One region of the Caloramator mitchellensis genome, then DNA from elsewhere that is predicted to be linked to it. Evidence: predicted binding sites of a transcription regulator. Region 1 holds the regulator's gene; the other holds the start of a gene.

Region 1 (15,673 bases):
TAAAATAACCGAAAACGGATTAAAGCATTATGAAAAAATAAAGTCAATGTATAAACCTTTATTAGAAGAATCGCTTGATATTATTAAATATACTTTAAACGAGATTTATAAATACTAAGGGGGCAATATTTATGGAACTATCAAGAAAGGCAAAGCAAATATCTTCTTCAGTTACTTTGGAGATAACTGCTAAAGCAAAAAAGATGAAGGAAGATGGAATCGACGTTGTTAGTTTTGGAGCAGGTGAACCTGATTTTAACACTCCTGAAAACATTCAAGATTCAGCTATTGAAGCTATAAGGAAAGGTTTAACACGATATACAGCAGCTTCAGGTATAATTGAACTAAAACAAGCAATTTGCAAAAAGCTAAAGAGTGAAAATAATTTAGAATACAAACCATCACAGATTGTAATATCAAATGGTGCAAAGCATTCCATATTCAATGCGCTTGCTGCTATTTGCAATCCTTGTGACGAAGTTATAGTTCCAGTTCCATATTGGGTAAGTTATCCTGAGTTGGTTAAATTGGTTGACGCTGTTCCTATTTTTGTTGAAACAAAGGAAGAAGATGACTTTAGATATAAGAAGGAAGTTTTAGAAGCGGCAATTACATCCAAAACCAAGGCAATTATTTTAAACAGTCCAAACAACCCAACAGGTTCCGTTTATACATTAGACGATTTGAAATTTATCGCGGAAATAGCAATTAAATATGACTTGATTATTATATCTGATGAAATTTATGAAAAACTTATTTATGATGATAAACAACATATTAGCATTGCCTCTTTAGGACAAGACATTAAAGACAGAACAATTATAATAAATGGAGTATCAAAGGCTTATGCTATGACTGGCTGGAGAATTGGTTATACCGCATCCAGTGAAGAAATAGCTAAGCTGATGGCTAATATACAAAGCCATGCTACTTCAAACCCAAATACTATAGCTCAATATGCAAGCGTTGAGGCTTTAAACGGACCACAAGATGAAGTTTTAAAAATGAAACAAGAATTTGAGAAGAGAAGAAATTATATGGTTGATAGAATAAATAATATAGAAGGTCTTTCATGTAGAAAACCTGCTGGAGCATTTTATGTAATGATAAATATCACAAAGATTAAGGGTAAAACAATCAAAGGTTATAAAATAAATAGTTCAGTTGATTTTTGCAACGCTCTTTTAAATGAAGAACATGTTGCAGCAATTCCTGGAGAAGGTTTTGGAACTGATGATTTTATAAGATTGTCATACGCAACATCAATGGAAAATATTAAAAAAGGATTAGATAGAATTGAAAATTTCTTAAAATAAGAGGTTAATCCTCTTATTTTTTTACAATCATTCCGAAATATAAAATGAATAACAATTCTATTGTCCACAATATTATGAAGAATATTTTTTGTATTAAAATAAATACTATATAATAATCATAAAGTAATAAATTATATGAGGTGAAGAAAATGCATGATAGATATCAAAGTCCACTTTCTACCAGATATGCATCATATGAAATGCAATACATATTTTCAGATGACAATAAATTTATTACATGGAGAAAACTTTGGATAGCTTTAGCAGAAGCTGAGAAGGAACTAGGTCTTAACATAACAGATGAACAAATAAATGAATTACGGTCACATGTTGATGCTATAAATTATGAGGTTGCAATTGAAAGAGAAAAACAAACACGCCATGATGTTATGTCACATGTTTACGCCTATGGAGAACAATGTCCTAAGGCAAAACCAATGATTCATCTTGGAGCAACTAGCTGTTATGTAGGCGACAATACAGATGTTTTAATAATGTATAATGCTTTACTATTAATAAGAAAGAAGCTAGTTAAAGTAATAGATAATTTAAAAAGGTTTGCAGAAAATTATAAAGAACTTCCAACACTAGCTTACACCCATCTACAACCTGCTCAATTAACAACAGTCGGAAAAAGAGCATGTCTATGGATTCAAGACCTATTAATTGACTTAGAATACCTAAACTACACAATAAACTCATTAAAATTATTAGGTGTAAAAGGAACAACAGGAACACAGGCGAGCTTTTTAAATTTATTTGATGGTGACCATGAAAAGGTGAAGAAATTGGATGATTTAGTTTGCGAGAAGCTTGGATTTAAAGATAGATATTTTAAGATTACCGGGCAAACATATCCAAGAAAACAGGATACAATGGTTTTAAACGTATTGGCAAGTATCGCGCAAAGTGCATATAAATTCAGCAACGATTTAAGGCTTTTACAAAGTTTTAAAGAAATCGAAGAGCCATTTGAAGAAAATCAAATAGGCTCATCGGCAATGCCTTATAAGCGAAACCCAATGAGAAGCGAAAGAATTTCATCCCTTTCAAGATATGTTATTGCTAACGTTATAAATCCTGCAATAACGGCAGCTACACAGTGGTTTGAAAGAACTCTTGATGATTCTGCTAACAAGAGAATAGTAGTTGCTGAATCTTTTCTAGCATTAGATGGAATATTAAATTTATACATTAACATTACTGAAAATTTAGTTGTATATCCTAAAATAATTGAAAAAAGAGTTATGGATGAACTGCCTTTTATGGCTACAGAAAATGTAATGATGGAAGCAGTAAAAAAAGGCGGTGACAGGCAGGAGCTGCATGAACGTATAAGATTGCATTCTATGGAGGCAGGCAAAAGAGTAAAGGAAATGGGCCTTGATAACGATTTGATTTCAAGAATTGCTGAAGATCCTTTATTTAAACTAAATATAGAAGAAATTAAAGCTGCTATTATTCCATCTAATTATATAGGACGTTCCAAAGAACAGGTTGAAGAATTTTTAGAACAAGAAGTAAACCCTGTTTTAAATGAATTTTTAGAAAAAAACATAAAAGTTGAAATCAATGTATGAGTGACATTCACTTGATTTCTTGAGTTCTTGAATTGTTTGTCAATTTAAACAAGCATTCAAGAATCTCTATAATTATAGGTTGTTTATTTGTATAAGGGGATATTTAATTCAATCAGTCTTTTGTCTTTATGAACGATTAATAAAATTGCATAGTATGTTAAAAGTTAGGATGGACATAATCTTTATGTTCATCCTATTTTAAATAAGACTTTGTTGAAATGTTAACAATGTCCCGGACGAAATAGAAATGAGTCGAAATAGCTACATAGGGATTCTCTATAATTTTACATATTTTACTCATTTATAATTTGAAAATTATTTTCATCTGAAAAGTCGAAAGATAATATGAGATTAGAATTTGTTTGCTTCAAAAAATGCATTATAATCAACAGACTTATTCACCGTTGTTGATAAATCAAAAATAACTTTTCTTATTAGTTAAAATAGACTAAAATATTATTATAACTTAAAATAATAAAGGAGCTGAATTTATGATAGGATTTATTGGTTGTGGCAATATGGGAGCTGCTATTATTAAAGGTATGATACAAGGAGGAGTGGAACCAAATATAATATTTGCCTATGACCATAATAAAAATAAAATTGAAGATATTAGTGCAGGTATAAACGTGTGCATTAGCGAAAAAGATGTTGTAGCAAAATCAAAGTATATATTTATTGCAGTAAAACCTTATGCTTATGATAATGTATTACATGAGATAAAGGATGTTTTGGATGATGAAAAAATAATTATTACAATGGCAGCAGGATATGAAATTAAAAGAGTAGAAGCAGTAGTAGGGTATAAGAAGATAATAAGAACAATGCCCAATACACCATCATTAGTAGGAAAAGGTTTTATTGCTGTTTCCTATAATGAGTTTGTGAATGATAGTGAAAAACAATATTTTGAAGGTTTGTTAAGAAACATAGGTTTGATTAAAGTTATTAAAGAAGATTTAATGAATGCATATTCAGCGGTTACTGGTAGCGGACCAGCCTTTGTATTTAATTTTATGGAAGCTATGGCTGATGCAGCTGTTTTATTAGGTATTCCAAGAAAGGATGCATATGCTGCTGTTGAAATGATGATTCTCGGTAGCGCTGAATTAGCCTTGAAAACAGAAAGGCATCCAGCTGAACTCAAAGACATGGTAACATCACCAGGAGGCACAACAATTGAAGGTATTAGAACTCTTGAAGAAAAAAGTTTAAGAAGTGCAATAATTGAGTGTATAATTAATACATATAAGAAAAATTTAGATATAAAGAATATAAGGTGATTTTAATGATTATACTGAGGTATTTATTATTTATATTCATTGCAATTATCTATATATCTTTTTGTATATTACTATTCTCAGGTCTTTCAAAAAGAAAAAAATCAAAAAATGTGACTGAAATAAATAAAAGTAGTGGAAGAAAACATTTCGCTAAATATTAATTTAGCGAAATGTTAAAGTTCTGATTGATGGGGGAGTAGCTATGGAAAGCCATAAACTGGAATTGATATTTGATGACAACCTGCCTCCTATTTTAAACGATTTTTTAGGTTATATGTTCACTGTTAAAGGCAAATCCATTAACACAGTTGCAGGTTACAAAATTGAAATACGGCTCTTCTTAAAATATTTAAAAAAGATAAAAAATAGATTAAAAAATGAAATTGAAGATATTGATATCTACGATGTTGATGAGGAATTTATAAAATCGATTAAGCTAAATGATATCTACTCATTTATCAATTATGTATCGATCAAAAGAAACAACAGCAACTATGCTCGTGCAAGAAAAACTGCTGCTATAAGGTCTTTTTTTAACTACCTTGAAACCAAAGCAAAAATACTTAAGGAAAACCCTGCACGAGAACTTGAATCCCCTAAAATTAATAAAAGGCATCCTATATATTTAACTCTTGAGCAAAGCAAAGCTCTTCTAAATTCTATAAACGGTAGAAATAAGGAAAGAGATTATGCAATTATAGTTTTATTTTTAAATTGTGGTCTTAGATTATCTGAGCTCGTGAATATAGATATCAGTAAAATTAAAGGTGATACACTTACTGTTATTGGAAAAGGTAATAAGGAAAGGACTGTTTACCTTAACGAACTGGTTATAAAAGCAATAAACTCATATCTTACAGTTAGACCAAAAGATGGAGTTATAGACAAGGATGCATTATTTTTAAGCGAAAGAAAAAAGAGAATTGATAAAAGAACTGTAGAACTACTCGTTAAAAAATATATAGTTAATGCGGGTCTATTTGATGATAAATATACACCCCATAAATTAAGACACACTGCTGCAACTCTAATGTATAAATACGGGCGAGTTGATATCAGAACGCTGCAACACATTTTAGGACACGAAAGCGTTTCAACTACCCAAATTTATACCCATTTAGATGATGAAATACTCAGAGATGCAGTTAAGTCCAACCCTCTTAATGAGTGACATTCACTTGATTTCTTGAGTTCTTGAATTGTTTGTCAAATGGGACATGTGATAAAATAGCCTTGGTTTTACTGTCGCCAAGGCTATTTCTTAAAGAATATTTTCTCTAAATTTTTATAATATTTGTCTCTCAATTCAGGAAAATCTTCTATAAACAACTCCTCTACTTCATCGCAAGAATCTTCATATTCGCTCGAATTATTATTGCTTTTTTCGTCAAATGCTAAATCTTCTTCATAAATATAATCGTCAAATTCACTTTCGTTCTCTAAAATACCTTCAACTTTAATTTCAAAGTATTCGGAATCAACACTAATGCATTTTCCACAGTTGTCACATGTTTTGCTTTGGTCTAAATCGCAAATATTGCAATCGCTGCAATTATTACAAATCTTTTTATCATCAAAAATACATTTCTGCATATTATCAGCTCCTTGTGTAATTTTACTGATAAATTATAGCATTATTATTATTTTTGCTCAAGAGTGTTAAGGAATACAGTTAAATAAAACTATCTTAAAGGAAATGACTAATGATGAGAGATCTAGCAAACCTCTCTCAATTAAAGTATTAGTCTATTAAAGTATTAGTAAGTAATATTGGAAATTTAAGTGCTGGTATTAAATATTGCAGAAACAAATGAAATAATATAAATTTAAGGAGTAGCAACTACTCCTTAAAAAACAATAATTTCAATGTATTTCTTCACTTAATTTCATTAGATTTAGCTTGTTCAAATTGGCAAACAATTCAAGAAGTCAAGAAATCAAGTGAATGTCACTCAATGGGGACCTTTATAAGTTGACCTGGGTGAATAATCAATGTGTCAAGCTTATTTATTTCTCTTATTTCATAAACTAATTTTCTAATATCTTTTTTATTTATGTTATGTTTTTTTGCAATCTTCCAAACTGTATCTCCACTTTTAACAGTAACGTATATGTATTCCTGGTTCTTTATTTTTTCGCTTTTAACTTTTTTGAATACTGGAAATACCACTAAAATAATAACTAGGACAAAAATTAATAGTTTTCCTTTTTTCATTTTAACGCCTCCTCGAACATTTGTTCTATTATCATTATAACGAACACATGTTCGATTGTCAATAGCTATGCGAACATAAGTTTGCTATTTTTTTTGATATATGCTATAATTTATTTATAAAATACTAAGGGGTGGAATTACATGTCAAATATAAATAGCGATAAACAACATGAAATATTAGAATTTATAAGAAAAGAACTACAATCTAAAGGATATCCTCCTTCAGTAAGGGAAATATGCAATGCGGTTGGTTTAAGATCAACTTCTACCGTTCATGGTCATTTGGAGAGACTTGAAAAGAAGGGATTAATAAGACGTGACCCAAGTAAACCTCGTGCTATTGAAGTATTAGATGGGCAAGTTGATAAAGAAATAATAAATGTCCCTGTAGTTGGTAAAGTTGCAGCAGGTCAACCTATACTTGCGGTAGAAAATATAGAAGATACATTTCCATTACCAGTAGATTTTATTCGAACAAATAATAACACTTTCATTTTAAAGGTTAAGGGAGATTCGATGATAGAAAAAGGAATATTTGAAGGTGATTTACTTATAGTAGAACAACAATCAACTGCAAATAATGGAGATATAGTAGTTGCATTGGTTGATGACAGTGCTACTGTTAAAACATTTTACAAAGAAAACGGCTATATTAGATTACAACCTGAAAATTCAAGCATGGAACCAATTATTGTTAACGAATGTAAAATACTTGGTAAAGTAAAAGGTTTAATAAGAAAAATGTAATTGGTGACATTCACTTGATTTCTTGAGTTCTTGAATTGTTTGTCAATTTGGACTAGTCAATTATTTTAAAAAAGCCGCATGTTTATGCGGCCTTTTAATTTAGACTTAACTATGTGATTGTTTGATTTTCCTTTGAATATTGATTTTTATGGAAATTTAAATATTTGATAATGCTTTTAAAACTCCAATTTTGGCATGTTCAAATGTTAGCCCACCTTGGACATAGGCAATATATGGTGGTCTAATTGGTGCATCAGCGCTTAATTCTATTGATGAGCCCTGTATAAAAGCGCCTGCAGCCATAATAACTTGGTCAGTATAGCCAGGCATGTCCCACGGCTCGCAATCTACATAAGAATCTACAGGAGAGCCTTTCTGTATTCCTTTTATAAATTTAATTAAATGCTCTTTATTGTTAAATTTTATTGCCTGAATTAAGTCGCTTCTGCTTTCATAATACTTTGGAGAAACTTCATATCCAGCAAGCTCCATAATCCTCGATGTAAATATAGCGCTTTTTAATGCTTCAGCAGTTATATGCGGTGCCATAAATAACCCCTGAAACATAGGCCTTATAACACCAAATGTTGAACCGCATTCCCTACCTATTCCAGGGGCTGTTAATCTATAAGCTGCATTTTCTACTAATTCTTTTCTTCCAACTACATAACCACCTGTTGGAGCAATACCTCCTCCAATATTCTTAATAAGAGACCCTGCAACCAAATCTGCACCGACGTCAGTTGGTTCCTTAACATCAATAAACTCCCCATAACAGTTATCTACAAATATAATAACATCCTCTCGTATCTTTTTAATTTCCTTTATTGCAGTTTCAATATCGTTTATACTAAGAGATGGTCTCCACCCGTAGCCTGTAGAACGCTGAATAGCAACCATTCTTATCGAATCATCATTCAAAAGTTCATTAACAACTGATTCTAAATCTATTTTTCCATTTTCCAACAAATTAATTTGTTTATAATTAACTCCATATTCCTTTAATGAACCCATATTACTACCTTCGATACCGATAACTTGCAGCAATGTATCATATGGTCTTCCGGTTATAGCAAGTAAAGTATCATTTGGACGCAAATTGCCAAACAAAGCTATGGTTATAGCATGGGTTCCTGATACTATATGCGGCCTTACAAGAGCATCCTCAGAGTTAAAAACCCTCGCATACACCCTATCTAACGTATCGCGTCCAATATCTCCATAACCATATCCTGTTGAATGAGTAAAATGAGCATCGGATAACTTTTCGTCCTGCATGGCTTTTAATACTTTTAGTTGATTATACTCTTTTATTTCATCAATTTTATTAAACAAATCAGAAATATCCTTCATTGCTTTTTCACTTAAATCAATTGCTTTTTCTGTAAATCCATATTTTTCTAACATAAATTGCTTAGTTAAATCCAGCATTTTTTACCTCCATTTTAACAGCTTGTAAAAATATCTGAACATCGAAATTAAATTGACAAACAATTCAAGAAGTCAAGAAATCAAGTGAATGTCACCCATTAAAAAAACTCGCTAAATGCGAGTTTTATTCACCAAGTTCTTCTTGGGACTGTGGTGTATAAAGGATTGGTTTTGCAGGAACTATCGTTGAAATAGCATGCTTATAAACCATCATTTGCTTTCCTTCTGATTCTAATATAACAGTAAAGTTATCAAAACCCTTAACATTTCCTTTTAGTTGAACTCCTGATACAAGGAATATCGTAACTTGAATCTTGTTTTTACGTGCTTGATTTAAGAAAACATCCTGTAAATTATTTACGTTCTTAACCATACCATCATCCTCCAATTAAGTTATAATATATAATTCTATAAATTTTTAAATTTTCCTTCTATATATCCTATAATATTTTCCAAAACTTCGTCAAAAGAGTCGTATTCATCGAGATTAACCCAATAAATCCTATCCTCCCTTCTATACCATGTTAATTGCCTTTTAGCATATCGTCTTGTGCTTTGTTTAATATATTCTTTTATTTCATCTAATGTAAAATATCCATCAAGATAATCAAAAACTTCCTTGTAACCTATTCCTTGCATAGATGTCATGTTCCTTGTATATCCCATGTCCTTTAGCCTTTTTACTTCATCTACAAGCCCCATTTCAAACATAATATCAACTCTTTTGTTTATTCTATCATACAACTTTGCCCTATCCATAGTCAAGCAAATAAATGCAAAATTAAAATCAACATCCCTAAGTTTAGATTCTCTTTGATATTCCGATATTGGTTTCCCTGTATTTTTGTATACTTCAAGTGCTCTTATTATTCTTTTTAAGTCGTTTGGATGCAATCTTATATATGATTCATTATCAACTTCCTTTAACATTTCATGAACATATGCATTTCCCTTTTCCTTAGCTAAATTTTCAAGATAAAGTCTATAATCCTCATCTCTTGATGTTTCAGTGAAATCTAAGGGGTAAATTAATGAATTAATATAAAGTCCTGTTCCGCCAACCACGATTGGAATTTTTCCTCTTTTAATAATGTCATCAATGCACTCAACTGCCATTTTTCTATACATTGCTACGCTAAATTCAACATCTGGCGTAACGACATCTATCATATGGTGAGGTATTCCCTGCATTTCTTCTGTTGTCGGTTTTGCAGAACCTATATCCATATATTTATATATTTGCATGGAATCTGCCGATACTACTTCTCCATTTATTCTCTTAGCCAGTTCTATACCTAATTTTGTTTTTCCGGAAGCTGTTGGTCCAGCTATAATAACTATGTTTTTTTTCATATAATCACCTAAAGTATCCTTCTAAATTTTCTTTCAAGTTCGTTATAGCTCATCTTTATTATCGCTGGCCTACCATGGGGGCAGGCAAATGGATTTGAACACCTTCTTAGATCCTCTATAAGTTTATTCATTTCGGCAATCGTTAACCTATCTCCTGCTTTAATCGCACTCTTACATGCCATTGTATAAATTATTTTGTTTATCGACTTATAAAAATTACCTGAAACTTCTTGAATTTCAGTTATGATATCAAATATAAGTTCTTTATAGTTAGGGTTTCCTAATATAACAGGAACAGCTCTTATTGAAACTGTATTACCACCAAAATCCTCGATACCAAATCCTATTTTAGCAAAATTATCTAAATTTTCAACTACAATATTCTTCTCAGTGCTACTCAACTCCACTATTATAGGAGTCAATAAAGTTTGACTTTGTATTTTTGCATCACTAAACTCTGACAAATATTTTTCATATAAAACCCTCTCGTGTGCTGCATGTTGGTCTATTATAAACATATCTTCTTCACCTTCTGCGATTATATACATAAAATGTATTTGACCAACAACTGCTAACCTTGGTAGTTTATTTTCAACATTAGAACCAGTTATTATTATTTCCTCTTTTTCCTTCTTTAAATCATCCAAAGAGGATTCTTCATTAAAAGAAAAATCACTATTTATATATTTATATTCTTTTGAACTATCATCTGGTATATTATAATCCCTTTTTTCATTAATAGCAAAATCTATTCTCTCCTGATTAGCAGTCAAAGGTGATTTGCTTACAACATTAGGTTCAAAAATTATATTCGGAATTGTCTTAGTTGTTGAAAATGCTTTTTTTATGCTATCAAAAACAATTTTATACATTTCCTGTTCATTTTGAAACTTAATTTCTGCCTTTGTAGGGTGAACATTAACATCAATTATTGATGGTTCGACATTTATGTGCAACACATACATTGGGAATTTATCGCCCGTAGTAAAAGTCCTAAATGCGTTTTCAATTGCTGCATTTATAGTTTTATTCTTCACATACCTATTGTTTACAAAAAGCGATTGATAATTTCTGCTATTTTTTGCAAGGGCATTATTTCCAATATAGCCATTGATGCTAACTGAACCATCATCATAATTCACTTCTAATAAGTTGTCATTTACCTGTTTACCATAAATTGATAACATGGTGTTTTTTAAATTATCATCTCCCTTGGTTGCGAAAATCAGTTTATCACCGTTCTTGTATTTAAAAGAAATGGATGAATTCGAAAAAGCAAGATTTTGAATAATCTCGGTAATAATTGTTCCTTCTCTTCCTGGAGATTTCAAAAATTTCAATCTTGCTGGAGTGTTATAAAACAAATCCCTTACTATAATTGTCGTTCCTAATGGAGCACCGCATTCTTTTTTTTCAATTATTTCCCCGCCTTCAACTCTAATAAAAACACCTAAATCATTTTCTTTAGTCCTTGTAATAAGCTCAACTTTTGATACAGCACAAATGCTTGCTAACGCTTCACCTCTAAAACCTAAAGTTCTAATATTAAATAAATCTTCATCACTACTAATTTTACTTGTTGCGTGCCTTAAGAAAGCTATTTCAACATCGTCATAGTCTATACCACTTCCATCATCGGTTATCTTAATATAAGAAATTCCACCATCTTGTATTTCAACATAAATATTTTTAGAACCAGCATCAATTGAATTTTCAATAAGTTCCTTAACAACAGAAGCAGGTCTTTCAACAACTTCTCCGGCAGCAATCTTACTTATAGTATCGTCATCTAATATTCTTATCCTTCCCATCATATCACCTTAAACCTTTTGCTTTATTCACCAAACTATACAATTTATTTATAGCCTCAATTGGCGTAATATTTAAAACATCTATAGATTTAATTTCTTCAATTAATTCATTTTCTTTATAATTAAACAGATTAATTTCATTAGACAATGTTGCGGCAGCCTCTTTAACAACAGCGGGCTTAGTTTTTGTTTTTAATTTTTTGCTTATATCGCTCTCCTCAAGTTTTTCAAGTATCTCTTTAGCTTTATCGATTACCTCAGAAGGCAAACCGGCAAGTTTTGCAACCTGAATACCATAACTTTGGTCGGCTCCCCCTCGAATAATTTTTCTAAGAAATATTATATCTTCCCCATGTTCCTTAACAGATATACAATAATTTTTAACTCCATCTATTTTACCTTCAAGCTCTGTAAGCTCGTGATAATGAGTTGCAAACAGAGTCTTCGCCCCAATTCTTTGACTTATAAACTCAATAACAGCCCATGCAATACTTAAACCATCAAATGTGCTTGTTCCCCTTCCCACCTCATCCAAAATGAGCAGGCTATTTTTAGTAGCATTGTTTAATATATTTGAAACCTCCGACATTTCAACCATAAATGTGCTTTGTCCTAATGACAAATCATCTGAAGCACCAATCCTTGTAAATATTCTATCAACTATTGATATTTTAGCACTTGCAGCAGGCACAAAGCAGCCTATTTGCGCCATTAAAGTGATTAGAGCAACTTGCCTTAAATAAGTAGATTTACCTGCCATATTAGGTCCTGTTATAATAATTACCATATCTTCCTTATTATCAAGCATTGTATCGTTTGGAACAAAAACACCACTAATCATCTTTTCAACAACAGGGTGTCTTCCTTCCTTTATTTCAATGACACCATCATCAGTAATTTTAGGTTTTGTATAATTATTCTCAAATGAAACCTTTGCAAAGGATAGCAAGCTATCTATTATAGCAAGATAATGAGCAACTTTTTTAATCCTTGAAACTTCACCATAAATTTTATTTCTTATATGCACAAATATATCATATTCTAAATCAACAACTTTGCTTTCAGCACCTGAAACAATCTCCTCCATCTCCTTAAGTTCCGGAGTTATAAATCTTTCTGCATTAGCAAGGGTTTGTTTTCTTATATATCTATCCTGAGGAATGCTTGATAGGTTAGATTTAGTAACCTCTAAATAATAACCGAACACTTTGTTATAACCAATTTTTAATGATTTTATGCCAGTCAAATCTCTTTCCTTCTGCTCCAATTCAGCTATCCAATTCTTGCCATTCGTCATTGCATCTCTCAATTTATCAATTTCTTGATTAAAACCAGTTTTTATTATTCCCCCTTCTTTAATTGTTATGGGAGGATTCTCATCAATAGACTCATCAATTAATTGAAATATATCCCCAAGTTCATCAAAATCCCTATAAATTTCACTTAAAAGGATGCTTTTACAATTTGAAATAGCTGCTCTTATATCTGGCAAAAATCTAATTGACTGCTTTAATGATATCAAATCCCTGGCATTAGCAGTCTCACAGCTAATTTTTCCCATGATTCGCTCAATATCATAGATACCTCTTAAAAATTCCCTTAAATCAGAAGAAATATAAATATTATCGATTAATTCCTCAACGGCTTCTAATCTTTTTTCTATTTCATCCTTAATTAACAATGGTTCTTCAATCCATTTTCTAATCAACCTTCCACCCATAGCAGTTTGAGTTTTATCTAATACGTCAATAAGTGTCCCCTTTTTACTTCTTGACCTCATTGTCTCAGTAAGTTCAAGATTTCTTCGTGTAAATGAATCAATGAGCATAAAATCTTCAGTTTTATATCTAGTAATACTAGATATATGATCAAGGCTGCTTTTTTGAGTCTCGTTTAAATATTTTAATAGGTTTACAGCCGAAACCTTTTCATATTCGTTTAAATGGCTATAATCTTTGTTTGAAAGACTTTCACTGCTTTTATCTTCAACATAATTGATTAGTAGATTAAATCTTGATTTAATGTTTAACACTAACGTTTCAAATCTTTCAGTAAAACTATTTTTTATTATTAACATTTCTGATGGTTTGAATTTTGATAACTCATTCATCAACTTGTTATTTTCTTCTATAAAACTTGTAACATAGAAATCACCAGTTGAAACATCAGCAATTGAAATAGCAACTTTATCTATATTAAAATAAACACTTGCAATGAAATTATTAACTTTTTCGTCAAGCATATTTGAGTCGATTATAGTTCCAGGGGTTATTATCCTTGTTATATCCCTTTTCACAATGCCCTTTGCAAATTTAGGGTCCTCTAACTGCTCACAAATGGCTACTTTATATCCCTTTTCTATTAATCTTGCGATATATGTATCGGCTGAATGAAACGGCACTCCGCACATTGGAGCCCTCTTTTCAAGTCCGCAGTCCCTTCCAGTTAGTGCTATTTCTAACTCTCGCGAGGCAATTTCAGCATCTTCAAAAAACATTTCATAAAAATCCCCAAGCCTGAAGAACAATATACAATCTTTATATTTATCTTTTATTTCAAGATACTGCTGCATCATAGGTGTAAGTCCCAATTTATATTCCTCCCCAAGATATAGATGTATAATTATTATATTACAAAAATAATGCCGCTTAAAGATAAACTTTAATAGCGGCATTATTTTTATCTAATCACTTCAACAAACTCTCCAATTAATATAAACATTTGTGCCTGAGTGACCTTAACATTGACTAACTTTCCCTTTAGTGATTTATCTCCACCAGTGAAATGAACGAGTTTTCCTGTTCTAGTTCGTCCGGTTAGCTTATTCTCATCAGTTTTGCTAGGGCCTTCCACTAAAACTTCAACTATCTTGTCTTGATATCTTTTTCCCCTCAATTCTCCAACTTGATTTACAACTTCTACAAGTCTGTTAAATCTATTATGCTTAACATCCTCTGGAACCTGTTCCTGAAATTTCTCAGCAGGGGTTCCTGACCTTATAGAATATATGAAGGTAAAAGCTGAATCATATTCCACTTTTTTTACTACATCAATAGTTTCTTCAAAATCCTCTTCGGTTTCTCCAGGGAAACCAACTATTATGTCAGTAGTAATTGATACATCTTCAAATTTTGATTTAATCTTATTTACAAGTTCAAGGTATTGCTCTTTGGAATATTTTCTATTCATTTTTTCTAAAATTCTTGTGCTGCCGGATTGAACAGGTAAATGAATCTGTTCACATACCTTATCGCATTCTTTAATTGCATCAATAACATCATCAGTTAAATCCTTAGGATGCGAAGTCATAAAGCGAATTCTTTCAATACCTTCAACTTCATTTACCAATCTTAAAAGTTTTGCAAAACTCATGTTTTCAAGGTCTTTTCCATACGAATTAACATTCTGACCTAAAAGTGTAATTTCTTTATAACCTTCCTTAGCTAAATTTCTAATCTCTTCGATTATTGCCTCTGGTTTTCTACTTCTTTCCCTGCCTCTTGTATACGGAACTATACAGTATGTGCAGAAGTTATTGCACCCGTGCATTATTGTAACGAATGCCTTTATATCGCTTTCTCTATGGACAGGAAGTCCTTCAACAATTTCTCCCTCTTTGTCCCAAATTTCAAGTATAGTATCGTTGCTCTGTATTGCATTATTCAATAGTTCTGGGAATCTATGAATATTAAAAGTTCCAAAGATAATGTCCACATAGGGGAACTTCTTTTTAACCAATTCGCCTACTCCTTTTTGTTGCATCATGCAACCGCCTATAGCCAATATTAAATCAGGTTTTTTGGATTTAAGTGCCTTTAATTGTCCTAAGTTTCCATAAGTTTTAGTCTCGGGGTTTTCTCTTACCGCACATGTATTCATAACAATAACATCTGCTTTTTCCTTATCTTCAGTTTTAACATACCCCATTTTCTCAAGC
Region 2 (15,673 bases), on a different contig from region 1:
AGCTGCTGCTGAATATTACGGACCAGTCTATATTAGACTTGGAAGGTCCTCTGTTCCAACTTTAAATGATGAAAATACATATAAATTTGAAATAGGTAAAGCTGTAACTTTAAAACAAGGCAGCGATGTTACATTGTTTGCAACTGGAATAATGGTTAGCGAAGCTATGAAGGCGGCTGAACTGTTGGCAAACGAAGGAGTTAACGCAGAAGTTGTAAACATCCATACTATTAAACCTATCGATTCAAAGGCAATTATCGACTCTATTTCAAAGACTGGATGCGCTGTAACATGTGAAGAACATAATATTATAGGCGGACTCGGAAGTGCAGTATGTGAAGTTTTAGCTGAAAATAAGCCTGCTCCAGTTGTAAGAGTAGGTGTTAAAGATACATTTGGTGAATCTGGAAAACCGAATGAACTATTGAAACACTATGGTCTAACAGCTGATAACATAGTTAGAGCCGCACTAGAAGCAATAAAAAGAAAATAAAGTTTTATGAGGTTGCATCTTATCTTTGCAACCTCATTTGTATTTTAATCATATATTTCGCAGGGTTGTTATATATTCAAAACTGTGATATAAATAATTTATGAGAAATTGTTTTTAATGCAGGGGGATTATGATGAGCAGGTTTAAAGGTTTGTTTAGAGATATTATCATATCTATGGCAATAGGCGCTGGAATTTCTTTAGTTTTAGTGTCAATTTCCTGGGTAATATGTTTGTTTTTGTATAGGGGTGAAATAAACAGCACATTGTTTTTTATTAAAAACGCATTGTATTATGTAGGAATTTTTACTTTGTTTCTAAGCGCTGCTTTTTTTATGCAGAGGAATGCAACAAGACCACTTGAATATGAGGATGAATGGAAAGAGCATTTTAAGGTATTAAATTTAGGATTAGTAATTTTATTTATAGCAATAGCCATAACCACTACAGGAATGTTATTGCATTTCATCATTGAAAGAAGGGGTGGGCTAATATGATGAAGAAAATCAAGGAGTATATTTTAATTACAATAGGACTTATTTTTGTAGCAGCGGGTATAGTATATTTTCTTGTTCCAAACGATTTGGCTGCTGGAGGGGTTAGCGGTCTTGCTATGGTAATAAACTATTATGTGCCTTCGTTGTCAGTCGGAACATTTATGCTTATTGCTAACCTTGTATTATTTATAGTTGCCTTCCTACTTATAGGACCAAGTTTTGGAGCAAAAACAATTTATGCAAGTTTGGGATTATCGGGAATTATTTGGATAATGGAAAAATTTTTCCCTATTAGTCAGCCTCTGACTAATAACTTACTCCTAGAACTTATTTATGGAATTCTTATATCTGGTGCAGGAATGGGAATAGTGTTTAATCAGAACGCTTCAACAGGTGGAACTGACATAATTGCAAAGATTTTAAATAAGTTTTTTCACTTTAATATAGGCAAAGCCCTATTAATTTCTGATTTAGTTGTTACTTTAGGAGCATTAGTTACTTTTGGAGCAGAAAAGGGTATGTATGCTCTTCTTGGTGTGATTATAAACGGTTTTGTAATCGATGAAGTAATACAGGGCATTAATATGGTAAAGGAAGTAAAGATAATAAGCTATAGAAATGAAGAAATAAAGAAATTTATAATGGATGAACTTGGAAGAGGATTAACGATTTATTATGCTAAGGGCGGATTTACAAATGAAGAAAAAGAAATGCTTGTGGTCCTCTTAAGCAGAAGAGAATTCATAAGATTAAGGGAATACATTAAAGAGATTGATGACAGAGCATTTATAACAGTAAGTAATGTTCACGAGGTTTTTGGCGAAGGATTTAAAAGTTTTGATTGATATTAAAATAATTGTTTTGCGTCCCCTTAATATGGTTTCAAAGTGGCATCTTGATAAACATATGCTGCGAAATCATTTAAGGGGTAAACTTTTTGTTAAAAAATTTGTAGAATAAAAATTATTAAATTTTAATTATTTTGTGGTATAATACTTATAGTATTTAAGTCGAAATAAGGAGTTGTTTGTATGATTGAATTTAGGAACGTGTCAAAAGTTTATGGAAACAATCACATAGCGTTGTCGAATATAAATTTAAATATAAAAAAGGGTGATTTTGCATTCATTGTAGGACCAAGCGGTGCAGGTAAGACAACTTTTATTAAGCTAATGTTGAAGGAAGTTGAACCAACAAGTGGAGAAATTTTAGTTAATGGAATAAATATTACACAACTTAAAAGAAATAAGATTCCGTTCTATAGAAGAAATATTGGGGTGGTTTTTCAGGATTTTAGACTCTTATCTGATAAAACTGTTTATGAAAATGTTGCATTTGCGATGGAGATTGCTGATGCATCATCACGAGAGATAAAGAAGAGAGTTCCTCAATTATTAGCATTGGTTGGGCTTTTGAATAAAGAAAAATCTTATCCACATCAATTATCTGGAGGAGAGCAGCAAAGAGTTGCAATCGCAAGAGCACTTGCAAATAATCCAAGTATAATTATTTGCGACGAACCAACTGGAAATTTAGATCCAGACAATTCATGGAGCATTATGGAATTATTAAATGAGATAAGCAAGAGTGGGACAACCATACTAATGGCTACCCACGCAAAGGATATTGTAGACAGAATGAAAAAAAGGGTTATTGCACTTGAAAAGGGTGTAGTAATAAGAGATGAGCAAAGGGGCGTCTATGGCTATGAAGATTAGAAGATTAAAATATTATTTCGTCGAAGGGTTTAAAAATATTATAAGAAACAGGGTTATGGCTGTTGCTTCTATCAGCACTGTTGCGGCATCTTTATTCATATTAGGAATTTTTATGACTTTAACATTAAATGTTAATAGCGCAGTTAAAGAGATAGGTCAAACTCTTGAAATAAAGGTATATTTAAAGGATGAAGTTACAACGCTTCAAAAAAATAACCTTGAAAATGAGATTAGGAGTATAGATGGAGTTAAAGAAGTCACTTATATTTCAAAAGAACAAGCACTTGAGGAATTAAAGAAAAAGCTGGGCGAAAACAAATCTATAGCTGAAGGCTTTGAAATGGAGAATCCTTTACCACAATCATTTATAGTTAGAGTTGTAAAGCCAGAGTATATTTCAAATGTATCAAAAAAAATATCCATTCTAAGCGGCGTAGAAAAAATTTATGACGGTAAAGGCATAGTTGAAAAGCTAATTAAATTTACCAATCTTATAAAAATTGCAAGCTATGTTCTTATGGGATTATTAGGGACAATAGCAGCTTTTCTTATTTCGAATACTATAAAATTAGCAGTATATGCAAGAAGAAGAGAAATAAGCATAATGAAATATATTGGTGCGACGGATTGGTTTATTAATTGGCCTTTTATTATAGAAGGCATTTCATTAGGACTTCTAGGAGCTGCTACTTCAATAGCTGTGCTTTATTTAGGATACAGTTACGTTGTGTCAAACATTTCTACAGATATAGTTCTATTTTCTTTAGTGAAATCAGGAGATTTAATTCAGTTTATGTATACGAAATTTTTAATTGGCGGGATTGCAATTGGAGGTTTTGGAAGTTTTCTTGCTGTTAAACGTTATCTCGTATCATAAGTTTTAAGGGGGGTTCTAAATTGAACAAAAGATTAGTTGCGTTTGCTTTATTGATTATTTTTGCATTTGGATTAACAAGTGCCAATGCAGATGAACTATCAAATAAGAAAAATCAATTGAATGATGTTAAGGCTAATATAAATAACTTGAAAAAGAAAATAGGAAATATAAAAGAAGAAAAAGAAGATGTTTTGCAGAAAATAAAGGACTTTGAAAAAAAGATTAATAATTTGCAAAATCAGATATATGATTTAGATGATAAAATACAAAACAAAAAGGCAGAAATAAATATTACTAATAACGAGCTTGAAAATGCAATTAAGGACTTTGACAATGAAAAGGAACTTTATGCTAAAAGGTTAAGAGCACTCTATATGGAAGGTTCATTAGGATATCTTGATGTATTGTTCGCTGCTGAGAGCTTTTCCGATTTTATTTCTAAATATGAAATATTTAATAAGATTATAGATTACGATAAAAATTTATTGTTGGAGATGAAGGAAAAACAAGAAAATATAAAAAGTAAGAAACAATTGCTTGAAAGCCAAAAAAAACAATTACTATCTTTACAACAGGAACAAATAAATAAGAAGTATGAGGTAGCAAAGGCTACAGAAGAGCAAAAGGGATACTATAAGAAGCTTGAGGAAAACCAAGAGGAACTAGAAAAGATGCTTGATGAAGAATTGAAGGAATCTAAGGCACTTGAAGCTCAGATTAGGGCTTTACAGGAGAAGTTGGCTAAGAAAAATGGAGGTTCTGGAAAATACTCAGGTTCAAAAACAGGTATTTTAAAAGTCAGCGATATTGGTTATATGCCTAAACTTACATCTGATTACGGCAATAGGTTTCATCCGATATTAAAAAAATATAAAATGCATACAGGAATAGATATAGGAGTTCCAACTGGGACACCAATATATGCAATGTCGGACGGAGAAGTTTTAATTGCAAGCTATATGAATGGCTATGGTTATACCGTTGTTATTGACCATGGCGGTGGTGTAACATCTCTTTATGCCCATTGTTCAAAACTGCTTGTTCATGAAGGTCAAAAAGTGGACAAAGGGGATATGATAGCTAAGTCAGGAAGTTCAGGAAGATCGACCGGACCTCATTTGCACTTTGAAGTAAGAATTAACGGTAATCCTGTTGACCCAAAACCATATTATATTGTTGGACAATAAATTTTTAATAAAAGTGATAAAAAAATAATATAATAACAAGAGAAGAAATGACAATCGAGGTGTTTTTATGAAAAATATTAAACTTAAAAATGCAGTAATAGCCGTAGTTGTTACAAACTTAATTACTGCAGCTTTTCTAATATTTGTCCAGATACCATTCATAGGTGGCAAAAGGCTAGTGTCTGGAACTGAATACGAGTTTATAAAAAAGTATGAAAAATTAATAAAAGTTGAAAACATAGTTAAGAGTAATTATGTTGATAAAAACGAGATAAATCAAAACACTCTTGTTGATGGCGCAATTTCAGGAATGGTTGATTCAATAGGCGATCCGTATACTGTATATCTTGATAAAAAACAATACGAAGAACTTTTGACTCAAACAAGGGGGACCTATGGTGGTGTAGGCATTGTTGTTGGAGAAAAGGAAGGTAAATTAACAGTTGTAGCTCCAATAGAAGATGGACCTGCTGAAAGGCTTGGTATCAAAGCAGGGGATGTAATTTTAAAAGTTGATGGAAAAGAAATATCTGCGAAGGATATAGACAAGGCAGTTACAATGATGAGGGGAAAAGAAGGAACAAAGGTTATATTGACTATCTTCCGCGAGGGTAGAGGGGTTAAGGACTATGAGATCACAAGAGAAATAATTGTTCTCAAGACAGTTAAGAGCCAAGTGTTAGATGGGAATATAGGATATATAAGGATAACATCATTTGACGAAAATACAGCAAGCGAATTTAAAAAGGCACTCGATTCATTGAAAAATCAAAACATTAAAGGATTGGTATTAGATTTGCGTGATAATCCAGGTGGACTTTTGGATGAATCTGTAGCTATAGCTGATATGTTATTACCGCAGGGAACTATTGTTTATACTATTGACAATAAAGGTGAAAAAGAATCTTGGAAATCCCAACCCGATAATCTAGGATTACCACTTGCCGTGCTTGTAAATGAAGGAAGTGCAAGTGCTTCAGAGATACTATCTGGGGCTATAAGAGATTTTAAAGCAGGAACATTGATTGGAACAAAGACTTTTGGTAAAGGCCTTGTTCAAAACATAATCGATTTAAAGGATGGAACAGGTGTAAAGGTTACAATTGCAAGATATTATACTCCAAATGGAGAATGTATTCAAGGTAAAGGAATTATGCCTGACATAGTATATGATTTGCCAAAGGAGCAAAAGGAAAAGGAGCCTACTCTAGAACAGGATATGCAGATTAAAAAGGCCTTAGAAGTGCTAAAGGCTAAGTTACAATAGACGATAATATAATATCTGATATTAATAAGGTCCGAATAGATTTCGGGCCTTTGCTAACATTTTTATGGAGGTTTGTTATGGGGTTTATTAATCTAATTGTATTTGCTGTAAAAACATATGCACAGGGTGTTATAAGTTTTATTTTTGAGCCTGTTGCCTGGGCATTTTTATTTGTTTTATATAGTCAATATAAAAAAATCTACCAACTTCAGAGGGAAGTTTACTACGGTGAATCAAAACTTAGTGTTAAGGATATGGTGGTAACATCAATACTTGCTGGACTTATAGCAGGAATCGTAGGAAATGTATTTATGACTGCAGTAGGAATAACTTTTTCAAGGAGCTTAGGTTTAGAAATAGTTGTTTTAATATCCTTAGTTCTTTTGATTATTAATCCCCGTTATGTTTGCCTATCATATTCCGGCGGTTTATATAGCATTTTTCTAATTATTAGCGATTATTTGATTAAGAAGGGTATAATCACATCAGAATCATTTATTAATGCATTTGAATATATTAGAATAGATGTCCCTTCTCTTCTTGCAATTGTTGGAGTTATGCACCTTATTGAATCAGTTTTAGTTTGGTTTGATGGTCATAGGTCTGCAATACCAGCTTTTATTAAAAAGGATGATGAAATTCAAGGAATCTACTTGATACAAAGGTTTTGGCCAATACCACTAATTTTCTTCTTCTTAATGATGCAAAATGTTCCAGCCGGAGATTTAGTCGCTACTCCAGACTGGTGGCCGCTTGTAAAACCAACACTTGTTCAAATAGACGTTAAAAATTCAGTATTTATGGCAATACCTGTATTTGCTATGATGGGATATGGAGATTTTGCTGTTACAACAAATGTTGAAAGGAAAGTAAAAAGAACATCGTTGCATTTAGCAGTGTTTAGCATAACTTTAATTATTTTATCCTTGTTGGCAACAAAATACCCTATTTTCACAATATTAGCTGCTTTATTTTCACCAATTGCACATGAAGGGTTAATTCTCTATGAAAGAAGTAAAGAAAAAAAAGGAAAACCAATCTGGGTTAGAAGAGAAGATGGAGTTATTGTTTTGGATTCCATGCCCAATTCACCTGCTGGAAAAATGGGAATTCAGCCGGGCGATTTGATTGTTTCTATAAATAATCGACCTATCAAAGGACTTGATGATGTAATAAGCATATTTGATGACTATGTGAATTTTATATGGGTTGAAGTGTTAGATATTGATGGAAATAGGAAAATCTATGAATACAAGGATTACCAGAATGGGGTTAATGAACTCGGCGTTTTAACAATTCCCAAATATTCGTATAATGTTCCTATATTAGAGGACAGAAAAGGGTTGTTTGATAAATTAAAGAAAAGAAGAAAAAAGTAAGCTGCTAAATTAGGCAGCTTATTTTATTACATGATGAAATAAGACAGGTTGAATAGCTGGATAAGTTAAGTTATCAGGCAGGCTTTTACTTAAAGTAATTTCAGCTATTTCAAAATCAGGCAATTCACCTAATTTAAACACTTCTGCAATAAATAAAGCCCCAAATGTTTCGATACCTTCATTTTTTACTGAATATATACAAACAGGTTTGATAGTAAAATCAATTGCCCCAGTTTCTTCAATCAATTCACGCTCTGCTGCTTGCTCGATATGTTCATTTTCTTCTCGATGTCCACCTGGAATTTCCCAGGTTGTTCTATCTTTGTGTCTTACAAAAATCCACTTATCGTCCATCTTTGCCATTATTATAGCATATTTGAGTTGGTTGTTTTTCAAAATATCATACTCATGAAATCTAATATCATACATAATGTCGACCCCTAAAAAATATTGAAACTTTACTATTATTATAGAACGTTTTTAGAATAATTTAAATACTCATTACTATTAATTAGCAGTCATATATTAATTTATACAGAATAATATTTGTAATATATGTAAATTGGAGGGAATTTCAATGGAAAATAAAAATAGTAAATTATTCTATAGCATTATTCTTTTATCAATATGCTTGTTAATATCCAGTTTAGTTGTAAGTTATACTGCATTAAATATAAGCAAACAATTTGCATATAGAGAATCAAGATATAATAAGGAATTATTAACATTATCTGAAGCTTCAGAATATCTAAGTATTTCAGAAGAAGATATTATGGATATTATTGCAACAGAAGAAAAAATATTACATGAACAAAGTGTCTTTACGGGAAGAATGTTCCCATATATAAGAATAAATAGTAAGCTCTACTTTTCAAAGGATTTAATCGATGAATGGATCAAGGAAGCAACAGGCAAATCTTATGATACAAAGAAAAGAACTATATTGCGTTAATAAATATAGGAAATGCAAAAATATCTAAGCATCTGAGAAGATCTATTTGATATTTTTGTTTCTTAAAAATAACAAAGGCATTTTGAAGGGAAAAGCATTGAAAATAAAAAGGAACTTTTATTGAACTAATTGCATATTATAAAACATAATTCTATTCTGGAGGAGAATATGGTTAAATCAAGATACTATCTTGCAAGTGCAAACACTTCTGCTGGATTTGTAAATTATTTTGACTATGTTCTAAGGGATGCTCAGAGGGTTTATATTATAAAAGGAGGCCCTGGAACAGGAAAATCAACTTTTATGAGGCTTATTGGTGAAGACCTGCTTAAAGAGGGAATGAGCGTTGACTTTGTTTATTGCTCGGCCGATAAAGACTCACTTGATGCAATTGTTGTTAACGATTTAAATGTTGTAATCGTCGATGGAACCGCACCACACGTCATTGACCCTAAATATCCAGGGGCAGTTGAAAGACTTTTAGACTTTGGAGAATACTGGGATATAGACTATTTAAGAAGTAGAAAAGAGATTATTAAGTTCTACATTGACGAGATAGAAAATCAATATAAATCGTTTTTTAAGCATATGAAAAACGCAAAGGGAATACATGACAAGTGGGAAAAGGAATATTTAAAGGGAATGGACTTTAAAAAGGCTGATGAGATTACAGAAAAGTTGATAAATGAAGTTGTTAGAGGAAGAACGCATAAGAAATCAAAGGAATGGCATAGATTTGCAGGGGCTATGACGCCTCAAGGGCAAGTATGCTTCTATGAAAATTTAACTCAGGATATAAAGAATAGGTATATCGTAAAGGGAAGACCGGGCACAGGTAAGTCAACAATGACTAAAAAAATAGCACAGGCTGCCTTAAACAGTGGTTATGATGTTGAGTTTTATCATTGTGCATTTGACCCTTCAAGTATTGATATGATAGTTATAAGGGAACTTGATTTTGCTTTGCTAGATGGAACAGCACCACATGTATTTGACCCTCATGGAAATGATAAGCTTGTTGATATGTTTGAATGTATAAATACAGAAATAGTCCATGAGGACAAGGAGCCAATTAAAGCTATTGAACAGGAATATGCCGAAGAAATAGGAAAGGCAAAGAAGATATATTCTAATATTAAGCAACTGCATGATGAACTAGAGAAATATTATATTAATGCAATGGATTTCAATAATGTAAATGCTTTAAGAATCAGAATTACAAAGACTTTACTTGAAATGTATAAGGTAATAAAATAATATTATGTAAAAAAGGCATATATTGTTGCATTGGGCAGCAATATATGCCTTTTTTTACATTATTTTAGAATCCGGCGGCTTTTTTTACCATTGCCTGGTGCTCCTTATCAACGGCACCGTCTTTGTGCCTTGTGCTGTTTAAAAAGTGAATATCTATGTGGCCATCCATTCCATTTCCCTTTATTTTATCAAGGTTTTGTCCAGTTCCATAACCCCCTGAGCGATTATCTACAACCTTTAAAGCAGGAGCAGAATCTACTCCTGCGTGAGGCATTGCTGTCATGGAAGCTGCAATTCTTCTCCCGTTTACTTCAACTATGACAGGACGTCTTTCCCATGACCAACCGCCCCATATCTCTTTAATGGTGTTAGTATCATTTAAAGTCTTTGCCTCAACATCAGCGTGATTATGCCCATAGGTTCTAACCACATAGAATGACTTTTTGGTTTGTAAATCTATAACTCTAGCTGTTGAGCCTATAGCAAAAATATTGCTAACAGAACTCCACCAGTCAAGAAGCTCACCGTAACCATTAGAACTTCTTGAAGCTACCAGTTTGGTAGATGATTTTGACTTTGTTGAATTTGAAGTTCTTACCGTTTTTGTAGATGTAGCAGATATTCTAGTTGATTTTGAAGATGCTTCTTTTTTTGCTGGTTTAGCAATAATCTTCTTGGTTGAAGCAATGTTTTTTTCTGGAGCAACAACCTTTGCAGAAGCAACTTTAGTATTATCAATTTTGGATTTATTTTTATCAAGATTGATTGCTTCTGCTACCTTTGCCCTTTTTATACTCAATATATTTTCGTTCTCTATTGAGTTAGATAAATCTACAAGTTCTTTCTCAAAAGCTGAATTATTTAAAACTGAGTTTGATGATGAATTAAGATTAGTTAAGCTTGTCCAAGCTAATGTGCTAAAGGAACTGGCTGAAATAATTAGAGTAATAAAAATAGCTAATAGTTTTATCATTTGTTCCACCTCTCTAACGCCTACGAGGTTAGTTGTCGGGTTCGGGAAGAGAGCGTCCCTACTAGATAGCAATTTGAAAATCAAGTAAACAAACTATCTAGATTCACCCCAAAATAAATCCCCCGCTGCCTAATGGCATTCGGCTAATTTCTTTTTATATTATGCTTGAGATAAGAGGGCTTGTCAATAGAAATATATACCAGCAACTTACAGTTCTGCTAAAACGAAGGCTTTAACTTAACTTTAACTAGCTAAACAAGAATTTTCAGCAAATTATAACAAATCAAAAACAGAGTCGAAGAATGTTTAATGATTCATCAAAATCTATCAAGATTTATTATAGTTGTAAAATTAATTATATAGAGTAAAATATATGTGAGTTTGATTGACTAAATTTATAGATAAGTATATAATCAAATTACGAACAAATGTTCTTGAGGTGAGGTTATGGGTGAATTTAAAATAGTATCGAATTTTAAACCAACAGGCGACCAGCCTGAGGCGATAGATAAGTTAGTTGAAGGTATATTAAGAGGTGACAGGGCGCAGACACTTTTAGGGGTTACAGGCTCCGGTAAGACGTTTACAATGGCCAACATTATTGAAAGGGTTCAAAAGCCTACCCTTGTTATTGCCCACAACAAAACTCTTGCAGCTCAGCTATGCAACGAGTTCAGAGAATTTTTCCCTAATAATTCTGTTGAGTATTTTGTTAGCTATTACGATTATTATCAGCCGGAGGCGTATGTTCCACACAGCGACACTTATATTGAAAAGGATGCATCGATAAACGATGAAATAGATAAATTGAGACACTCTGCAACATCTGCTCTTTTTGAAAGAAGAGACGTTATAATCGTTGCCAGCGTGTCATGTATATACGGTCTTGGAGACCCGTTTGAATACAAAAACCTTGTCCTTTCTTTAAGAGTGGGAATGGAAAAAGAAAGAGATGCAGTATTGAGAAAACTTATAGATATTCAGTATCAGAGAAATGATATAGACTTTCACCGTGGGACTTTTAGGGTAAGAGGAGACGTTGTTGAAATTTTTCCTGCTTCATCTTCAGAGAAAGCTATAAGGGTTGAATTTTTTGGCGACGAGATAGATAGAATTACAGAAATAGACTATTTAACAGGAGAAATATTGGGAGAAAGAAACCATGTTTCGATATATCCTGCATCCCATTATGCAACATCCATGGAAAAGATAGAAAAGGCAATTGAATCTATTGAAAAAGAAATGGAAGAAAGATATAAATTTCTATTGGATAACGGAAAACTTCTTGAGGCACAAAGACTTGCGCAAAGGACCAAGTATGATATAGAGATGCTGAGGGAAGTTGGATACTGCACGGGAATAGAAAATTATTCAAGACATTTTGACGGCAGAAGTCCCGGGGAACCACCATATACTCTTTTAGATTATTTTCCGGACGATTACTTATTGTTTATAGATGAGAGCCATGTTACTATTCCACAGCTAAGGGCAATGTATGGAGGAGATAAATCAAGAAAGGATAACCTTGTTGAATATGGATTCAGACTTCCTTCTGCATACGACAATAGACCATTAAAATTTAATGAGTTCGAAAAGAAGATTAACCAGGTAATATTTGTGAGTGCTACGCCAGCAGAGTATGAACTTACTAATTCTACACAAGTAGCAGAACAAATAATAAGACCAACAGGACTTGTTGACCCTGAGATTATAGTAAAACCGGTCAAAGGACAGATAGATGATTTGTTTGGAGAGATTAATAAGACAGTATCTTCAGGGTTTAGAGTATTAGTAACTACCCTTACAAAGAGGATGGCTGAAGATTTAACAAACTATTTTAAGGAAGTTGGAATTAAGGTAAGGTATCTCCACTCAGATATAGATACAATTGAAAGAATGAAAATAATTAGAGATTTAAGGCTTGGGGAATTTGATGTTTTAGTAGGTATAAATCTTTTGAGAGAAGGACTTGATATTCCTGAAGTTGCACTTGTAGCTATTCTTGATGCAGACAAGGAAGGGTTCTTAAGGTCTCAAACTTCTCTTATTCAGACAATCGGTAGAGCAGCAAGAAACTCCGAAAGCAGAGTTATTATGTATGCTGATAATATAACTGATTCTATGAGGAGAGCTATTGATGAAACTAATAGAAGAAGAAAAATACAGATGGAGTATAATATAAAACATGGAATAACTCCAAAGACGATAATTAAACCTGTTCATGAAGTGATAGAAGCAACTAAGACAGCAGAGACCAAAGAGGTTTATATTGATAAGAATATGGACATAGATATGCTTATAAGGTCACTTGAAGAGCAGATGAAAAAGGCTGCAAAGGAGCTTGAGTTTGAAAAAGCTGCCGAAATAAGGGATTTAATTAAAGAACTTCAAAAACAAAAGGAAGGCAAGAAAAGATAGTATCTGGAGGTAAAATAATGTTTCAGGATAAAATAATCATCAAAGGAGCAAGGGAGCATAATTTAAAAAATATAGATGTTGAAATTCCAAGAAATAAATTTGTTGTATTAACTGGACTTTCGGGTTCAGGCAAGTCATCACTGGCATTTGATACTATATATGCTGAGGGGCAAAGAAGATATGTAGAATCACTTTCTGCTTATGCAAGGCAGTTTTTAGGGCAAATGGATAAACCTGATGTTGATTATATTGAAGGTTTGTCTCCTGCGATTTCGATAGACCAGAAAACTACAAGCAGAAATCCTCGTTCTACTGTAGGAACAGTAACTGAAATATACGACTATTTAAGGCTATTGTATGCAAGAATAGGTATCCCGCACTGCCCTGAATGTGGGAAGGAGATTAAACAGCAGACTGTTGACCAGATGGTGGATAAGGTTTTAGAATTCCCGGAAAAGACAAAGCTTCAGATATTAGCCCCAGTTGTAAGAGGAAGAAAAGGGGAGCATGTAAAGGTATTAGAAAATATAAAAAAGAATGGATTTGTAAGAGTAAGGGTCGATGGGGAAGTTTATGATATTAATGATGAAATTAAGCTGGAGAAGAATAAAAAACACGATATAGAAGTTGTAATAGATAGAATCGTAATAAAAGAAGGAATACAGTCAAGAATTACTGATTCTATTGAGACTGCATTAAAGCTTTCAGATGGACTTGTAGTTGTGCAGGTTGTAGATGGAGAGGAATTATTGTTTAGTTCAAAATATGCTTGCCCAGATTGTGGAATAAGCATTGGAGATTTAGAGCCAAGGATGTTTTCATTTAACAATCCATTTGGAAAGTGCCCAGAATGCGATGGATTGGGTGTATTGATGGAACTTTCGCCGGATTTAGTGATTCCGGATAGAGAACTTTCTATAAAACAAGGGGCTGTAAAACCTTGGGGAGTTCTTGATGAAACTGGCTGGACCTATGCAGTCGTAAGGGGATTATCAAAACATTATGATTTCAGCCTTGATACTCCAATTAAAGATTTAGATGAAAAAATAGTTAACATTATTTTATATGGAAACAATGGTGAAAAGTTTAAAGTTCAATTTACAAGAAACGAAATAAAGGGTGAAACAGAATATACATTTGAAGGAGTAATTCCAAACCTACAAAGAAGATATAAAGAAACATATTCACAGTATATGAGGGAAGAAATTGAAAGCTATATGTCGGTTAAAAAATGCCATCTATGCAAAGGGGCAAGGCTTAAAAAGGAGAGTTTGGCAGTTACTGTAGGAGGGCTTTCGATTGCTCAAATTAGCGATATGCCGGTTAGAGAAGAATTCGAATTCTTTAACAAACTAAAGCTTACTCAAAGGGAAGAGACTATTTCAAATCAAATAATAAAGGAAATAAAGGCAAGGCTTAAGTTTTTAATTGATGTTGGACTTGATTATTTAACATTATCAAGAGCAGCTTCTACTCTCTCGGGTGGTGAATCTCAGAGAATAAGACTTGCAACACAAATAGGGTCAGGGCTTGTTGGAGTTTTATATATACTTGATGAACCGAGTATAGGGCTTCACCAGAGGGATAACGATAAATTGCTTGGAACATTAAAGCATTTAAGAGATTTAGGAAATACATTAATCGTAGTAGAACACGATGAAGACACTATAAGGTCTGCTGACTATGTTATAGATATTGGACCAGGTGCAGGAGCACACGGTGGGAATATAGTTGCTGCCGGAACTCCTGATGAAATTGCGATGGATGAAAATTCAATTACTGGTCAGTATCTAAGTGGAAGAAAAAAGATTGAAGTTCCAGAAGAAAGAAGAAAGCCGAATGGAAAATGGATTGAAGTTATTGGAGCAAGGCAAAACAACCTTAAAAAGATTGATGTAAAGTTTCCAATGGGGGTATTTACTTGCGTAACTGGAGTTTCGGGTTCAGGAAAGAGCACTCTTGTTAACGAAATACTATATAAAGGAATTGCAAAGAAGTTAAATGGTTCTAAGTTTGATGTTGGAGAGCATGATGAAATAAGGGGAATTGAGTATATTGATAAAATAATAGATATCGACCAGTCGCCAATAGGTAGAACGCCTCGTTCAAACCCTGCTACTTATACGGGTGTATTTGATATTATAAGGGAAGTGTTTGCACAGACTCCTGAGGCTAAAATGAGGGGGTATAAGGCTGGAAGATTCAGCTTTAATGTAAAGGGCGGCAGATGCGAAGCATGTGCAGGTGATGGTATAATTAAGATTGAGATGCAGTTTTTGTCCGATGTATATGTTCCATGCGAGGTATGTAAAGGGAAAAGGTATAACAGGGAGACTCTTGAGGTTAAATACAAGGGTAAAAACATAGCAGATGTCCTAGATATGACAGTTGAAGAGGCACTTGAGTTTTTTGAAAACATTCCAAGGATAAAGACCAAACTTCAGACATTGTATGATGTAGGATTATCCTATGTAAAGCTAGGACAGCCATCAACTCAGCTTTCTGGCGGAGAAGCCCAAAGAATAAAGCTTGCATACGAATTGTCAAAAAGAAGCACTGGTAAGACACTTTATATTTTGGATGAGCCGACAACTGGGCTTCATATTGAAGATGTCCGAAAGCTTATTGAAATAATATACAGGCTTGTAGAAACCGG

The links. The regulator LexA, encoded in region 1, represses DNA repair genes until DNA is damaged. The targets are predictions, from matches to a motif close to CNAACANNTGTTNG.
Region 2: the regulator LexA is predicted to act here: its motif matches at 11,021-11,034, upstream of uvrB (excinuclease ABC subunit UvrB).

Annotation. Positions count from the first base shown of each region.
Region 1 is NZ_LKHP01000005.1:95,082-110,754, forward strand. Features, by position in the region: gene ABG79_RS05920 (PadR family transcriptional regulator) at 1-118, shown strand, start outside; gene ABG79_RS05925 (pyridoxal phosphate-dependent aminotransferase) at 132-1,316, shown strand; gene purB (adenylosuccinate lyase) at 1,466-2,896, shown strand; gene proC (pyrroline-5-carboxylate reductase) at 3,388-4,179, shown strand; gene ABG79_RS05940 (tyrosine recombinase XerC) at 4,382-5,350, shown strand; gene ABG79_RS05945 (hypothetical protein) at 5,434-5,772, opposite strand; gene yneA (cell division suppressor protein YneA) at 6,128-6,394, opposite strand; gene lexA (transcriptional repressor LexA) at 6,536-7,141, shown strand; gene ABG79_RS05960 (methionine gamma-lyase family protein) at 7,298-8,572, opposite strand; gene hfq (RNA chaperone Hfq) at 8,697-8,945, opposite strand; gene miaA (tRNA (adenosine(37)-N6)-dimethylallyltransferase MiaA) at 8,981-9,925, opposite strand; gene mutL (DNA mismatch repair endonuclease MutL) at 9,934-11,736, opposite strand; gene mutS (DNA mismatch repair protein MutS) at 11,741-14,326, opposite strand; gene miaB (tRNA (N6-isopentenyl adenosine(37)-C2)-methylthiotransferase MiaB) at 14,416-15,673, opposite strand, start outside.
Region 2 is NZ_LKHP01000004.1:54,328-70,000, reverse strand. Features, by position in the region: gene ABG79_RS04555 (transketolase family protein) at 1-493, shown strand, start outside; gene ABG79_RS04550 (hypothetical protein) at 627-989, shown strand; gene ABG79_RS04545 (YitT family protein) at 989-1,834, shown strand; gene ftsE (cell division ATP-binding protein FtsE) at 2,021-2,707, shown strand; gene ftsX (permease-like cell division protein FtsX) at 2,691-3,584, shown strand; gene ABG79_RS04530 (murein hydrolase activator EnvC family protein) at 3,605-4,771, shown strand; gene ABG79_RS04525 (S41 family peptidase) at 4,839-6,038, shown strand; gene ABG79_RS04520 (PDZ domain-containing protein) at 6,116-7,417, shown strand; gene ABG79_RS04515 (NUDIX hydrolase) at 7,436-7,846, opposite strand; gene ABG79_RS04510 (helix-turn-helix domain-containing protein) at 7,995-8,369, shown strand; gene ABG79_RS04505 (PRK06851 family protein) at 8,538-9,626, shown strand; gene ABG79_RS04500 (hypothetical protein) at 9,691-10,599, opposite strand; cyclic di-AMP (ydaO/yuaA leader) riboswitch at 10,602-10,754, opposite strand; gene uvrB (excinuclease ABC subunit UvrB) at 11,047-13,017, shown strand; gene uvrA (excinuclease ABC subunit UvrA) at 13,035-15,673, shown strand, end outside.